Regions from separate parts of the Streptomyces sp. NPDC102360 genome, predicted to be linked through region 1. Evidence: riboswitches for the same ligand, from Rfam matches in the RefSeq annotation. Region 1 holds a riboswitch; each other region holds the start of a gene.
What was found. Region 1 has a riboswitch for thiamine pyrophosphate ahead of ACIRHA_RS28790 (thiamine ABC transporter substrate binding subunit). Riboswitches for the same ligand answer to the same signal wherever they lie in the genome.
Positions count from the first base shown of each region.

Region 2: it holds a riboswitch for thiamine pyrophosphate, as region 1 does, so the genes downstream of both, thiC (phosphomethylpyrimidine synthase ThiC) here and ACIRHA_RS28790 (thiamine ABC transporter substrate binding subunit) in region 1, are expected to answer to the same signal.
Region 3: it holds a riboswitch for thiamine pyrophosphate, as region 1 does, so the genes downstream of both, thiO (glycine oxidase ThiO) here and ACIRHA_RS28790 (thiamine ABC transporter substrate binding subunit) in region 1, are expected to answer to the same signal.

Region 1 is NZ_JBIWLG010000008.1:248,562-253,907, reverse strand. Features, by position in the region: gene ACIRHA_RS28795 (ABC transporter permease) at 1-1,256, opposite strand, end outside; gene ACIRHA_RS28790 (thiamine ABC transporter substrate binding subunit) at 1,232-2,314, opposite strand; TPP riboswitch at 2,418-2,523, opposite strand; gene rlmN (23S rRNA (adenine(2503)-C(2))-methyltransferase RlmN) at 2,563-3,669, opposite strand; gene ACIRHA_RS28780 (FxLYD domain-containing protein) at 4,113-4,589, shown strand; gene ACIRHA_RS28775 (hypothetical protein) at 4,834-5,220, shown strand.
Region 2 is NZ_JBIWLG010000004.1:365,309-370,654, forward strand. Features, by position in the region: gene ACIRHA_RS19960 (IclR family transcriptional regulator) at 1-227, shown strand, start outside; gene ACIRHA_RS19965 (SsgA family sporulation/cell division regulator) at 329-793, shown strand; gene ACIRHA_RS19970 (YibE/F family protein) at 890-2,227, opposite strand; TPP riboswitch at 2,299-2,470, shown strand; gene thiC (phosphomethylpyrimidine synthase ThiC) at 2,463-4,238, shown strand; gene ACIRHA_RS19980 (hypothetical protein) at 4,305-5,129, opposite strand; gene ACIRHA_RS19985 (metallophosphoesterase) at 5,312-5,346, opposite strand, start outside.
Region 3 is NZ_JBIWLG010000006.1:408,494-413,839, reverse strand. Features, by position in the region: gene pknB (Stk1 family PASTA domain-containing Ser/Thr kinase) at 1-708, opposite strand, end outside; gene ACIRHA_RS25265 (thiazole synthase) at 903-1,700, opposite strand; gene thiS (sulfur carrier protein ThiS) at 1,708-1,908, opposite strand; gene thiO (glycine oxidase ThiO) at 1,905-3,098, opposite strand; TPP riboswitch at 3,096-3,209, opposite strand; gene ACIRHA_RS25250 (hypothetical protein) at 3,263-3,604, shown strand; gene ACIRHA_RS25245 (NAD(P)/FAD-dependent oxidoreductase) at 3,691-4,923, shown strand; gene ACIRHA_RS25240 (Rv2175c family DNA-binding protein) at 5,040-5,346, shown strand, end outside.

The DNA of each region.
Region 1 (5,346 bases):
AGGTCGAGCGGCGGCTCGTCGAGCGTGATCAGGAACCCGAACCCGACGGTCACCGCCGACACCCCCAGCGGCAGCATCAGCAACGCGTCGAACCCGCGCACGAGCCGCCCTGCACGACGGGTGAGGGCAGCGGCGGCGAGCCCACCGATCACCACGGCGATGGCCGTGGCGGCGAGCGCGTACTCCAGCGAATTCCAGATCGCGTCGATCGGCGGCACGAGGAAGGTCCCGCCGTCGGCGTCCGTGAGCGCCCGAAAATACCCGAACCCGTACCCGCCCGGAGCATCGAGCGAGCGCTCGACGAGCACCCCGAGCGGCAGCACGATCAGCAGGGCGACGGACGCCAGCACGCCGGTGAGGAGCGCCCACTGCCCGGTCCCGCGCGGCCTGCGCGACGTGTGCGCGGCGTCGACGAGCCGCAGCGCGCTCTCCCGCCGCCGCACGGTCCACGCATGAATGCCAAGAATCAGTCCCACGGCGACGAACTGCACGATGGTCAGCACGGCAGCAGTGGACAGATCAAAGATCTGCGCGGTCTGCCGATAGATCTCCACTTCCAGAGTCGAGAACCCGGGCCCGCCGAGGATCTGCACGACACCGAACGACGTGAACGTGAACAGAAAGACCATCAACGAGGCAGCGGCGACCGCGGGACCCAGCGCCGGCAGCGTCACCTTCCGCCAGGCCGCGAACCGCGAGGCGCCGAGCATCCGCGCGGCCTCCTCCTGCCGAGGATCGAGCTGCGCCCACAACCCACCCACGGTCCGCACCACGACCGCGTAATTGAAGAACACATGCGCCAGCAGAATCGCCCACACCGTCGTGTCGAGCCGCACGCCCCACAGCTCGTCGAGCAGCCCGCCGTTGCCGACGAGCGCGAGGAACGCGGTGCCCACGACGACGGTTGGCAGCACGAACGGCACGGTGACGACGGCCCGCAGCACCTGCTTCCCGGGGAACTCGAACCGCGCGAAGACATACGCCCCCGGCAGCGCGATCAGCAGCGTAAGCACGGTCGACGCCACCGCCTGCCACACCGTGAACCACAGCACGTGCCGGATGTCGGACTGCCCGAGCACGTCCAGGATCCGCCCGAGCTGCCAGCCTCCGTCGACATGCAGCCCGCGCTCGACGATCGCGACGACCGGGTAGGCGAAGAACAGCCCGAAGAACACGACGGGCAGGGCCATGAGCCCAAGCCGCGCCGCGTTCCCCCTGCGCTTCTTGACGACTACTTCAGTACGAGCGACGTCCACGACTTCACCCAGTCGTCCCGGTTGTCCGCGATCTTGCGCGGGCTCATGGTCTCGGGATCGTCGATCTTCACCGCGTACTTGGTGTAATCGGCAGGCGCGCTCGCGTTCTTGGTCACGGGGTCGACGAACATGTTGAGCGGCATGTCCTCCTGGAACTTCTTGGAGACCAGGAAGTCGAGCAGCGCCTTGCCGCCCTCATCGTTCTTCGCCCCGTCGAGCAGCCCCGCGAACTCGACCTGCTGGAAACAGGTCCCCTTCGCGACGCCCACCGGCGAGGTCTTCGGCTGCGGATCGGCGAACACGGCCTCGGCGGGCGGCGAGGACGCGTACGACACGACGAGCGGCCGGTCGCCGCCGGCCTTCTTCCCACCGGCGCTCCCGCTGAACTCCTCGTTGTACGCCTGATCCCACCCATCCACGACCTTCAGCCCGTTGGCCTTCAGCTTCTTCCAGTACGGCTGCCAGCCGTCGTCGCCGTACTTCGCGGCGGACCCGAGCAGGAAGCCGAGACCGGGCGACGAGGTGGACGCGTTCTCAGTGACCAACAGATTCTTGTACGCGGGCTTGGCGAGGTCGGCGAAGGAGGCCGGCGGCGCGAGGTCGTGCTTCTTGAAATACGCCTTGTCGTAATTGACGCAGAGCGACCCGGTATCGACGGGAGTAACGCGCTCCTTCCCCTTGTCGAGCCGATACTCGCTCTTCACCTCATCAAGCCCCTTGGCCTTGTACGAGGAGAAGATCCCGTTGTCGAGCGCGCGCGAGAGCAGGGTGTTGTCGACGCCGAAGAAGACGTCGCCCTGCGGATTGCCCTTGGACAGGATCGCCTTGTTGACGGCCTCGCCGGCGTCCCCGTCCTTCAGGACCTTGACCTTGTAGCCAGACTTCTTCTCGAAGTCCTTCAGCACACCCTTCGAGACAGCCCACGAATCGTGACTCACAAGGGTCACGGTCTTGGAGTCCCCGCCCGCGGCACCGGAGCCACCGCCCGATGACCCGCACGCGGACAACGTGACGAGCCCGAGCCCCACGACCACGGCGACGTACGCCTTCTTGCTCACTTGTATTCCTCCTGGGAGTGACCAGGAGAAGACGCGGCCCTGCCCGGAGTCCTCTGGCAGTTCTTCGGCGAGAACGGCCGGGGCTCCGGGCAGGGCGCAACAGCTTGAGTGGTGTCCGAACTTCCTACCCGGAATGACCCGGGCAAGGTCCAGAGGGTCTGCGGCCGATGCCGCACTCTCAGCGCTGTGGCGCTCCCCTGTCGGAATGCAGATTCAGTTGTCGTACTTACTTACTGATGATGGCCAGGCTACCTCTCGGTGGCCGCCAGCTGTCCACAGGCTCCGTCGATCTCCTGGCCACGGGTGTCCCGGATGGTCACGGGGACGCCGTGGGCAGCGATGGCGTTGACGAAGGCCTTCTCGTCCTCGGGCCGCGAAGCGGTCCACTTCGACCCCGGGGTCGGGTTCAAGGGGATCAGATTGACATGGACAGGCTTCCCCTTGAGCATCCGCCCGAGCCGGTCACCACGCCACGCCTGGTCGTTGATGTCCCGGATGAGCGCGTACTCGATGGACAGCCGACGCCCGGACTTCGCGGAGTACTCGAACCCGGCGTCGAGCACCTCGCGCACGTTCCACCGCGTATTGACGGGGACGAGGGTGTCGCGCAGCTCGTCGTCGGGGGCGTGCAGCGAGATCGCGAGCCGGCACTTGAGGCCCTCGTCGGTGAACCGGTTGATGGCGGGCACGAGTCCCACCGTCGACACGGTGATGCCGCGCTGGCTGAGCCCGACCCCGTCCGGCTCCGGGTCGGTGAGCGCGCGAATGGCCTGGATGACCCGCTTGTAGTTGGCGAGCGGCTCGCCCATGCCCATGAACACGATGTTGCTGAGCCGCGCGGGGCCCCCGGGGATCTCCCCGTCCCTCAGCGCCCGCATCCCATCGACAATCTGATGCACGATCTCACCGGTCGACAGATTCCGGTCGAGCCCGGCCTGCCCGGTGGCACAGAACGGACAGTTCATGCCACAGCCCGCCTGCGACGAGATGCACATCGTCACGCGATCCGGGTACCGCATGAGAACGCTCTCCACGAGCGTCCCGTCGAACAGCTTCCACAGCGTCTTGCGCGTGGTGTCCTGGTCGGTCGACAGATGCCGCACGACGGTCATCAGCTCCGGCAGCAACGCCTCCCGCAGCTTCTCGCGCGACCCCGCGGGGATGTCGGTCCACTCCGCGGGATCGTGCGCGTACCGCGCGAAGTAGTGCTGCGAGAGCTGCTTGGCGCGAAACGGCTTCTCACCGATCGCGGCAACGGCTTCCTTCCGCTCAGCAGGCGAAAGATCAGCAAGGTGCCGCGGCGGCTTCTTGGCCCCGCGGGGGGCGACGAACGTCAGTTCTCCGGGCTTAGGCATAGCGGTTCCAGTGTCGCAGATCTACGAGGGTGACCTGAGCCTGAAGCTCCTGCCCCCTGTCATCGTCGGTCACTGTCCGTCGCCCTTGAGCCCCTTCGGACGGCCCACAGGCGGCCCGGCGCCCGACCCGTTTCCCCAGCCCACAGCCCAACCGAGCTCCCATCCCGCAGCCATCCACGGGCCCGCTCCCGACAATGCCGGCCCCGGCCCCACTGCCGGAGCTCCACTGCCAGAGGCATGTTTTTGGGTCGCGACCAGAGCGTGTCTGGGCATCACGTGATTGATCCACAGAGACGGGACTTTGTGCTCCCCGATGAGGGACTTTTGCAGCCTCTGAGCCGGCCACCCGATCCGGAGCATGGAACGTGCCAGCAGGGCTGATGCGCACCTCCGGAGGGTGGCACCCCTGCTGGCTCATTCACGAAGGAGCGCCCCCGATGGGCATGGGTAAGAAGATTGTTTTCGGTGGAGTCGGAACACTGGCGGCCGTCGGCATCATGTCCGCCGTGGTCGGCGGCGGAGGCGACGCCGAGGCCGAAGCCGGAGGCAAGAAGGACAGCTCGTCCAGCTCGACTTCCTCGGCCGGTAAGAAGAGCGACGACAGCCCGCGGACGACGTCGACCAACAAGAACAACGCGCCGAAGGACGACATCAAGATCGGCGAGCCCACCTCCGACGGCTACGGCTCCCTCAAGGCCCCCGTGACGATCACCAACCACACTTCCAAGACCTCCGACTACGACATCGAGGTCGAGTTCCTCGACGCCGACGGCAACCGCATCGAGACCGGCTACGCGCTTGAGACCTCCGTCGCCCCCGACCAGAAGGTCTCCACCAACGCTGACGGCTTCACCGACGACGCCCCGTCGGGCACCATGACCGTGAAGGTCCTCAGCGTCGACCGCTACGCCTCCCTGTAGCCCCGACGGTTTCGGTCAGACCCCCGCCTCCTCATCGGAGGACGGGGGGTCCGTTGTTTCTTGGGAAGCTCGGGTGATCTGGGGGAGGTCGAGCGTCTGAACTGCGAGGGAGCGCTCTGACACCCCCTCGACTCAGCCGACTTCATGCCTGCCGTCCCCCGTGGTTGCCCGGGTGACCAGGCACGGATGTGGCACGGCCCGGAAAGAGATCCCAACGTCGGGAAGTGCGTGGCAACATCGCGTGATGGCTAACGAGTATGTGCGGTTTCAGTCGACCTTGCCTGACGAGCGAGGCCAGTTCAAGGGCGTGTTCGGGCTGGTCAACAACCTTGGCCGCGACGGGCAGCTGACGACTGACCAAGAACGGTTCCGGAGCGAGAACAATGCTTGGTACGACGCTGCGTATACGGACCCGTCCACCGTTGACCCGAGCGTGTACGACCCAGCTGTCAATGCCGGGGCCACGGCCTGGTTCAAGCCTTCGGCGGCCCATCTCATCGAGCGTGTGGCGGGTTACCTAGAGATCCTGGCTGAGCACGACGTGGACTGTCGCATGGTGAAGTCGACCGACCCAGGGCGCGTGATCTACGAAGACGATGTTCAGGTCGTGGTCATCCCTCGCGCGCGCTGACCTGCACGTACAGCCCCACGCAACTCACCACCCAACTCCCATCCCGTCCGCCGTCGCCCCACACGTAGTGGTGCGGACGTGGCCCCTGACGCTCAAGCGGAGCGCGCCACCACTCCAGCTACCGAC
Region 2 (5,346 bases), on a different contig from region 1:
TACGGAAGTTGAGCCGAGTGGGCCGCATGGAACCGATCATCGAGCGTCAGGAGTACGCGCTGGGTACGGCCTGCGCCGCGTTTCCGCTGACGATCGGGTCGGCCGCGGCAACTTTGGCCATTTCTCTCCCTTCCCATCAGGCGGAGAAACTGCTGCCCACAGCACGGCAGTTGCAGCACGAGATCGGCAAGCTTGTAGGAACACTCGCCTTCTCTATCAGCATTTGAAAACTCACTCCTTGTGATCCTGTGTGTACGTTGAGCAAGATGCCAGCAGTGTCAGGGAGGTAGTTTCCTGGCCAATCGACGGCAAGTTGACGGGGTAGGCGATGCGCGAGTCGGTACAAGCAGTCCAAGCAGAGGTCATGATGAGCTTCCTCGTCTCCGAGGAGCTCTCGTTCCGCATTCCGGTGGAGCTCCGGTACGAGTCCACCGATCCCTACGCCGTGCGGCTGACCTTCCATCTCCCCGGAGACGCGCCCGTGACCTGGGCGTTCGGCCGGGAGCTCCTCGTCGACGGGGTCAACGGGGCGAGTGGCGAAGGGGACGTACAGGTCACACCGGTGGAGCGGGTGGGTGGCGCCGTCGGCGAGATGCCGGGAGAGGTGCACATCAGGCTCCAGGTCGGTGCGGATCAGGCCCTGTTCAGGGCCGGGGTCGCACCGCTCATCGCGTTCCTCGACCGGACGGACAAGCTCGTCCCGCTGGGCCAGGAGGAGACGGGCGTGGACTTCGAGTCCGACCTCGACGAGGCCCTCGACCGGATTCTCGCCGAGGAGCAGAGCGCGGGCTGACTCCCCATCGGCTCGCACAGATGTATCCGGGCCATATGCATAGGGGCCAGACGTAACGCTTCAGCAGCACGGTGCACCCGAGCAGTTCCGCGCCTTTCAGCGTTTACGCCGCCGGCCTCGGCCTGCGCGCCCAGGAGCGGGAGCGTCCATCGCGGGCTCCCGCGTCTCCGGGCGGTCGGCGGAGACCACGAGCGCGGCCAGCGCGGTGGTCACCGGCACCGAGGCGACGAGGCCGATCGAGCCGACCAGCGTACGCACGATCTCCTCGGCCACCAGCTCACTGTTGGCCACGTCGGCGACGCTGCTCTGCGCGATCGAGAAGAGCAGCAGCAGCGGCAGCGCGGCACCCGCGTAAGCCAGGACGAGTGTGTTGACGACGGATGCGATGTGGTCGCGCCCGATGCGGATCGCCGCCCGGTACAGGGCGCGCCGGCCCAGCGTCGGGTTCGCCTCGTGCAGCTCCCACACGGCAGAGGTCTGCGTGACCGTCACGTCGTCGAGCACACCGAGCGAGCCGATGATGACGCCGGCGAGCAGCAGACCGCTCATGTCGATGTCCGGGTACAGGCCGTGGATCAGCCCCGTGTTGTCGTCGGTGTTGCCCGTCAGGGCCGCCCAGCCGATGAACAGCGAGCCCAACAGGCCGATCAGCAGCAGGGAGACGAGGGTGCCGAGCACGGCGACGGAGGTTCTGGCCGTCAGGCCGTGACACATGTAGAGCGCGATCAGCATGATCGCGCTGGCTCCGACCACCGCGACGACCAAGGGGTTCGACCCCTGCAGAATCGCGGGCAGGATGAAGAACGTCAGCACCATAAAGCTGATCGCGAGCGCGACGAGAGCCATGACGCCGCGCATCCGGCCCACCACGACCACGGCCAGGGCGAAGATTCCGGCCAGCAGCACCATCGGAACCTTGCGGTTCACATCGGTGACCGAGTACTGCAGCTCCTTCGGTGCGTCGGGCGCGTAGGCGGCGATCACCTTCTGGCCCTCGTGCAACTGCCGCGGTGAATCCGGCTGGACGACCTCGGTGAACGTACGGCCCTCGTCCTTGCCGCTGTCGATCCGGATCGTCGCGTTCTCACAGGTGCCACCGGTCTTCTGCTCGCCCGTGGTGCCCTGTTGCGCCGTGGGGTCCCCGGTGGGGCTCTGCCCCTGGGCGTGCACGGACGAGCAGTCGACCTTCTCGACCCGGGTGACCGTGGCCTGCTGCGTCTGCCGGTCGAAGCCGACACCGCTGCGCTCGTGCGGCGGGGCGCCGCCCGGCCAGAGCACCGCGAGGCCCACGACGACCGCGAGCGAGAACGGGATCAGGACGGCCGCGATCACTTTGCGCAGGTGCCGCGAGACAGGCGCCGCTGGGCCATGGCTGTGGGAGTGCCCATGCGGCGGGTGGGACGGCGGAGCTGAGGGCTGCTGGCTGGTGGTCACCGCCCGATCATCGCAAGAACGGAGGGGGCCCTCTGGTCAACGCGGCGTACGTCACGTTAGCGTGGAGGCGCTTTTGCCATCGCGGGAGCTCGGAGCACCGGGCTGAGAGGGCGCTGACCTTCGTCCCAGCGCGTTTCACGTGAAACAGCGTGGAGTTGCGTGACCAGGGGGCGGATATCGCTGCGTCGACCGCTGAACCTGTTACCGGGTAATGCCGGCGTAGGGAGTAGGTCTCATGACCACAACGGACGCGCACACGCCTGCCTCCAGCTCGACCGCGGAGGCCGGCCAGTCCATCGGCTGGCACAAGGGGTACATCAGGGGCTCGCGCCCCGACCTCCAGGTGCCGGTCCGTCAAGTGCACCTCACCAATGGGCAGTCGGTGACGCTGTACGACACCTCAGGTCCGTACACCGACCCGACTGTCGACACCGATGTCCGCCGCGGTCTCGCGCCGCTGCGGGAGAACTGGATCATCGCCCGCGGCGACACCGAGGAGTACGCGGGTCGCCCCGCCCGTCCCGAGGACGACGGCATCAAGCACACGTCGCCGCGCGGCGGCCTGCGCAACCTCGATGCGGTCTTCCCCGGCCGCCCGCGCCAGCCGCGCCGCGGCCGGGACGGCCGGGCCGTGACCCAACTCGCGTACGCGCGCCGGGGGGAGATCACCCCGGAGATGGAGTACGTGGCCATCCGGGAGAACGTCGCGCCGGAGGTCGTGCGCGAGGAGATCGCGGCGGGCCGGGCCGTGCTGCCCGCGAACGTCAACCACCCGGAGATCGAGCCGATGATCATCGGCAAGCGTTTCCTGGTGAAGGTCAACGCCAATATTGGCAACTCGGCCGTGACGAGCTCCATCGAGGAGGAGGTGGACAAGATGACCTGGGCGACCAAGTGGGGCGCCGACACGGTCATGGACCTCTCCACCGGCCGCAACATCCACACCACGCGCGAGTGGTTGCTGCGCAACTCCCCCGTCCCGATCGGCACCGTGCCGCTCTACCAGGCACTCGAAAAGGTCGACGGCAAGGCCGAGGAATTGTCCTGGGAGGTCTACAAGGACACCATCATCGAGCAGGCCGAGCAGGGCGTGGACTACATGACGGTCCACGCGGGCGTCCGTCTCCCGTTCGTCCCGATGACCGCCGACCGCAAGACCGGCATCGTCTCCCGCGGCGGCTCGATCATGGCCGCGTGGTGCCTCGCGCACCACAAGGAGAGCTTCCTCTACGAGCACTTCGAGGAGCTCTGCGAGATCCTCGCGGCGTACGACGTCACATACTCGCTCGGTGACGGCCTGCGTCCCGGCTCCATCGCGGACGCCAATGACGAGGCGCAGTTCGCGGAGCTGCGGACGCTCGGCGAGCTGAACTCCATCGCCAAGCGTCACAACGTGCAGACGATGATCGAGGGCCCGGGGCACGTCCCGATGCACAAGATCAAGGAGAACATCGACCTCCAGCAGGAGATCTGCGAGGAGGCGCCGTTCTACACGCTCGGCCCGCTGACCACCGACATCGCCCCGGCGTACGACCACATCACGTCCGGGATCGGCGCCGCGATGATCGCCTGGTGGGGCACGGCGATGCTCTGCTATGTCACGCCGAAGGAGCACCTGGGCCTGCCCAACCGCGACGACGTGAAGACCGGTGTCATCACGTACAAGATCGCGGCGCATGCGGCGGACCTCGCCAAGGGCCACCCGGACGCGCAGGCCTGGGACGACGCGCTCTCCGACGCGCGCTTCGAGTTTCGCTGGGAGGACCAGTTCAATCTGGCGCTCGACCCGGACACGGCGCGGGAGTTCCACGACGAGACGCTGCCGGCGGAGCCCGCGAAGACGGCGCACTTCTGCTCGATGTGCGGGCCGAAGTTCTGCTCGATGAAGATCTCGCAGGACATCCGGCGCGAACACGGCACCACGTCCTCGGAGATCGAGGAGGGCATGGAGCAGAAGTCGAAGGAGTTCGCGCAGGCCGGCAATCGCGTGTATCTGCCGATCGCCGACTGACGGCATGACGGTGGGGCCCCTCTTGCGCGTGGGGGCCCCAACGTCGGCCCGGTGGCCGCCGGAGGGTCAGTCCGGCTGGTGGTCCGGGCCGCCGAAGTCCGGGCTGGAGAAGTCCGGGCTGGAATAGCCGGCGCGCTGGCCCGTGGCCGTGCCGCCGCCGTCGGGGCTGCTGAACCCCGGCCTGTTGTAGCCGAGTTGCGGCATGCGCCCGCCGGAGCCACCGCGGCCCCCGAGGTGCGAGCCGCCGCCCGCCGAGGGATCCGCCAGGGCGTCCCGCAGGAACGGCAGGATGCCCCGGTCCAGGAGCGCGACGCGCCAGGCTTCCCTGGCCTGCTTCACTTCCTCGCTCGCCTCGCCGTGCGCGCTCGCCTGGAGCGACGTCGACCCATTGCGCAACGCCGCGATCAGCAGGCAGACGGCCGCGACGAGAATGCTCGCCGCGGTGATCGCGCCGAAGACCCAGCCGAAGGTGCGCAGGGTCCTGGCGAACCCCGGCACCGGGTTGAGCATGCTCAGGACGTAGCCGACGATCAGGAAGATCAGGGCTGCGGTCCCGGCCAGGACCGGGACGAGCACGACGGCGACCGCGGCGACGCCCGGCCCCGTGCTCTCCCCGCTGGAGTTGCCTCCTTCGCGTAGCGGACGCAGGAGCCGCGGCGTGGAGCGCAGTTCCTCGCGGACCTTGACGTAGCGCTGGTACTCGTCGGCGGCCGCCGTGTTGATCAGCGCGGCGGCGCCGAGCGCCATGGTGCGCAGCTGTTCGGGGTTGAGCCGCTGGCCCACGGCGGCGAGTTCAGGCCGATTCGGTGCGGTACGCAGCGCGTCATCGAGGAGCCGCTCGAACTCGGGACGGTCCTCGTTCAGCAAATGCGGAGCGCTGTTCATGTGCATCCCCCGATGCTCCGTAGGGCTTGGTGGCCCGCATGGGTGCGAGCCGTCGGGCAGAAACGGAGGGGAGCCTGCTACGGATAAGCCGATGGTAGAGCTGTCACGGCACGCGGTGACAGGGGGTTTCCGGAAATTGGCCAGACGGCCGGTCGGATCCTCCGCTTTCGCGTCTGCCCCGCGAAGTCTCAGATATCCATGGGCAGTTGCTGGACGAGGAGTT
Region 3 (5,346 bases), on a different contig from region 1:
GGGCGGGGGCACGTCCTCGTGGAGGTGCTTGTAGAGGATCTGGGCGGGGGACTCGCCCGCGTGCGGCTTGCCGCCTGTGAGCATTTCGTAGAACACGACACCGCACGCGTAGACGTCCACGCTCGGCGTCGCCGTGCCGTTCTCGATCTGCTCGGGCGCCAGGTACGAGACCGTGCCGAGGACCGCCCCCGTCGTGTTCGTGACCGTGTCCACCGCGCGGACCAGGCCGAAGTCCGCCACCTTGACCCGGCCGTCGTCCCCTATAAGGACGTTCTCCGGCTTCATGTCGCGGTGCACGAAGCCCGCGCGGTGGGCCGCTCCCAGCGCGGCGAGGACCGGCTCCAGGATGTCGAGGGCGGCGCGGGGCCGCAGCGCTCCCCGGTCACGCAGCACGTCGCGCAGGGTGCAGCCGGCCACGTACTCCATCGCCAGATACACGTACGCGCCGTCGGTGCCCTGGTCGTACACCCCCACGACGTTGGGGTGCGAGAGGCGGGCCACCGACTTGGCCTCGCGGATGAAACGGTCCACGAACGAGACGTCGGCGGCCAGCGAGGGGTGCATCACCTTGAGCGCGAGCACGCGGTCGAGGCGGGTGTCCACGGCCCGGTAGACCGTGGCCATCCCGCCGACCGCGATGCGTGCGTCGACGCGGTACCGGCCGTCGAGCACGTGCCCGAGCAACGGGTCCTGAAGGGTCGTGTCCACGCAGGCGAGTGTACGAGGAGCCACCGACACCCAGCTCTCCTGCCGCGAGGCCGGGGCCGTACTGCAGCAGACCTGTGACCACCTTCAAGCCCCGCTCTTGGACGAGAGGCCGCGGGGTCCTTTTCAAGCCCCGCTCTTGGACGAGAGGCCGCGGGGTCCGGGGCAGAGCCCCGCGACCGCAACCCCGGCTCGGGTCACACGAACGCCGGCCGCTCCGGATCGAGCCGCGCCCGCCCCTCCGTAGGCGAGGAGGCCTCCGCGAAGTGACGCTTCGGGATGCGCCCGGCCCGGTACGCGAAGCGCCCCGCCTCCACCGCGTGCCGCATGCCCTCGGCCATGAGAACCGGCTCCTGCGCGCGGGTCACCGCAGAGGCGAGCATCACACCCGCACAGCCCAGCTCCATGGCGAGCGTCACATCGGACGCCGTGCCCGCACCCGCGTCCAAAATCACCGGCACGCGCGCGTGCTCGGTGATCAGCTGGAAGTTGTGCGGGTTGCGGATGCCGAGCCCCGAACCGATGGGGGAGCCGAGCGGCATGATCGCCGCACAGCCGACGTCCTCCAGTTTGCGGGCCAGGACCGGGTCGTCGTTCGTGTAGGGAAGGACGGTGAAGCCGTCGTCCACCAGGGCCTCGGCCGCGTCGAGCAGCTCGATCGGGTCGGGCAGCAGGGTGCGCTCGTCGGCGATGACCTCGAGCTTCACCAGGTCCGTGCCGAGTGCCTCGCGCGCGAGGCGGGCCGTCAGGATCGCCTCTCCCGCGGTGAAGCAGCCGGCCGTGTTCGGCAGCACCCGGATGTTCAGCTTCTCCAGGACGGAGAGCACCGAGCCGTGCACGCTCGCGTCCACGCGGCGCATCGCCACGGTGGTGAGTTCGGTCCCGGAGGCCACAAGAGAGCGCTCCAGGACGTCGAGACTGGGCGCCCCGCCCGTGCCCATGATCAGACGCGAGGAGTACGGGTCGCCCCCGAGGACGAAAGTGTCGTCGGCCATGGACGGTTCAGCCTCCTTGTACGGCCGTGAGGACCTCGACGCGATCTCCTTCGGAGAGCGCCGTGGCGGGCCATTGGGTGCGCGGGACGACGGTTTCGTTGAGGGCGGCGGCGACGCCCTTGGGCGCGGTGGTGAGCGTGGTGACGAGGAGGTCGAGCGTGATGCCCGCGGTCACCGTGCGCGGCTCGCCGTTGACGTGGACGTTCATACGGGCTGCTCCACGAGGGCTGTGCCGAAGCGTTTCGGCGTGAACGGGCGGGCCTCTTCCGGGAGTTCACCAGTGGTCAGGGCGTGCGCCATGGCGTCGCCGGTGATCGGCGTCAGGAGCACGCCGTTGCGGTAGTGGCCGGTCGCCAGGAGGAGGCCGGGCAGGGCGGTCGGGCCGAGGAGCGGGGCGTTGTCGGGGGAACCGGGGCGCAAGCCCGCGCGGGTCTCGGTGAGCGGGAGTTCGGTGATGCCGGGGACGAGTTCGTGGGCGTCGCGCAGGAGTTCGTAGACGCCTCCCGCGGTGACCGTGGTGTCCCAGCCGAGTTCCTCGCTGGTGGCGCCCACGACCAGCTCGCCGTTGACGCGCGGCACCAGGTAGAGGCTGCCGCCGCGGACGACCGCCCGGACCGTGCGGCTGAGGAAGGGCGCGTACCGCTTCGGTACCGTCAGGCGCAGCACCTGGCCCTTGACGGGGCGCACGGGCGGCAGCACCGCGTCGGGCACACCCGCGAGCTGTCCGCCGCGGCTGCCCGCCGCCAGCACCACCTGGCCGGCGGCGAGTTCGGTGCCGTCGGCGAGGACCGCGCCGCTCGCCCGGTCGCGGACGACACAGAGCCTTTCGGCCCACAACCTGTGGAAGGTCACGCCGGAGCGCTCGCAGGCCGTCACGAGGGCGCTCGCGAGCCTCCTCGGGTCGATCTGGTGGTCCCCGTCGACGCGCAGTCCGCCGCGTACGCCCGGGGCGAGCATCGGTTCGAGGCGGCGGCATTCGCGGCCCGACAGCCACTCCGCGTCGAGCCCGGACTTCGTTTGCAGCGCGTGCAGTTCACGCAAGTGGGCGCGGTCGTCGGAGTCGAGCGCGACCGCGAGCGTGCCGCACGCGCGGTAGCCGAGGTCCTGCCCGGTGGCCTCGGACAGCTCGGTCGCGAAGTCCGGGTAGCGGCGCGCGGACTCCAGGTTCAGGCCGAGCAACGTCTGCTCGCCGTGGTGGAGTTCGGTGACGGCGGCCAGCATTCCGGCCGCCACCTGGGCGGCCCCGCCGCCGGGTTCGGGGTCCGCGACCGCGACGGTCAGGCCGCGCTGCGCGGCCCGCCAAGCGGTGACCAGACCGATGATGCCGCCACCGACGACGAGGACGTCGCAGGTGTGCGAGCGAACGGATTGCGAATGAACGGATGGCGTCGACGACATGGGCGTCAAGCCCCTCCCTTCGCCGGTATGACCCGGATCAGGTTCGTACGGTCGAAGGCCGCTCCAGCCTCCCTCTCAGCCCGCTGCGTACGGGCTCCCGCGAGTGCTCTACGTTGGCCACCCTAGCCGTTCACCGCGACCCCCAGTAAGGGAGCCTCGAACCAGTGCCCCGATCTCTCGACGGTCTCGTGATGTCCCCCGTTGCCGACCAGGCTGCTGGTCAGGTGGGCACGCGCACCCGCTTCACGTACCGGGAGAGCGACGGCCGCATTTCGGCCGACTACGTAGGCGGCGATGTCGTGCAGGGGCACCTTGTGGGCACGCGCTCCGGTGACGAGATCGACTTCCGCTACGTCCAGCTGAAGACCGACGGGACCACCTCCTCCGGACACTGCGTCTCGACCGTTTCCGAGCTCCCCGACGGCCGGGTGCGCCTCGACGAGACCTGGGAGTGGGAGTCGCAGGACGGCAGCGGCACCAGCGTGGTCGAGGAGCTCGCGGGCTAAACCGCCGGCGTGTGTGGAGGACGTCACGGTGTCGGAGTGGTCCGCATCGCTGACCGACGAAAGACCAGGTGCCTAAGGTTGCTTCCGTGAGTGAGCAGCTGAGCGGGAGCGGAGCGCCTTCGGGGCAGCGGAACGTCGTCATCGTGGGCGCGGGCATGGCCGGTGTGCAGACCGCGGTCGCGCTGCGCGAACAGGGCTTCACCGGCGCGGTCACGCTCCTCGGCGCCGAACCCCACCAGCCGTACGACCGGCCTCCGCTGTCCAAGGCGGTGCTGCTCGGCAAGGCCGAGGGCTCGGCCTTCGACGTGGACTTCGAGGCGCTTGGCGTCACCCTTGAGCTGGGCCGCGAGGTGACCGGGCTGCGGCCCGGCGACCACGAGCTCGACACGGCCGAAGGGCCGGTCCCGTACGACGTGCTGGTCGTCGCGACCGGCGCCGAACCCGTCCAGCTGCCGGGCGCGCGGTCCGCCCCCGGAGTGCACCTGCTGCGCACGCTCGACGACGCCGAGCGGTTGCGGCCCGTCCTCGCCGAGCAGCACGACGTGGTGGTCGTGGGCGCCGGCTGGATCGGTGCCGAGTTCGCCACCGCGGCCCGTGAGGCCGGCTGCCGGGTCACGGTGGTGGAGGCCGCCGAGCGGCCGCTGGCCGGGGCGCTGCCCGCCGAGATCGCCGCGCCCATGGCGACCTGGTACGCCGACGCGGGAGCCCGACTGCGCACCAACGCGCGCGTGGAGCGCATCGAGCCGGACGCCGTGGTCCTCGACGACGGCACGCGGCTGCCCGCGGGAGCCGTCGTCGTCGGCATCGGCGCCCGCCCCGCCACCCGCTGGCTGGCCGGCTCCGGCATCGAGCTGGGCGCCCACCGTGAGGTCCTCGCGGACGACGGACTGCGCACATCCGTGCCCGACGTCTACGCGGTGGGGGACTGCTCCTCGTTCCCCTCGGGGCGCTACGGAGAGCGCCTCATGGTCCACCACTGGGACAACGCGCTGCAGGGGCCGCGCACGGTGGCGGCGAACATCGTCGGCGAGACCCCGGCGGTGTACGACCCGGTGCCCTATTTCTGGTCCGAGCAGTTCGGCCGGTTCGTGCAGTACGCCGGGCACCACGAGGGCGCCGACGCGACGGTGTGGCGCGGCGACCCCGCCGGCGCCGCCTGGTCGGTGTGCTGGCTGCATGGCGGCGCACTGGTGGCGGTCCTCGCCGTCGGCAAGCCGCGTGACCTGGCCCAGGGGCGCAAGCTCATCCAGTCGGGGACCGCGCTCGACCCGGAGCTCCTCGCGGACCCGGCCCGCCCGCTGAAGTCCGCGGTGGCGTGAGTCCGTCTCCTTGAGGGCATGGCAAAGCGTGACGGACGGGGTGAAACGGGAGGATCCGTGGTCCATCCGCACCGGCCCGGCTTCCGAGTGTCAGTCCGGGATGGCACGCTTGTCCTGTGACCGAGATTGACGCAAACATCGATGCTCTCGTCCCCGCCTGGCTCAACCTCCCCGACATCGCGGAAATGCTCGATGTCGAGGTGACGCGTGTGCGGCAGCTGGTCAAGGAAGGCCAGCTGATCGCCGTGCGCCGCGGAGAGAACAGGGCACTGCACGTGCCCGCCGCCTTCATCGACGGCGACAAGATCGTCAAGGGGCTCGTCGGCCTCCTGACGGTTCTGAGGGACGACGGCTTCAGCGACGAAGAGATGCTGGAGTGGCTCTTCACCCCCGACCCGAGCCTGCCGGGCACGCCCGCGCAGG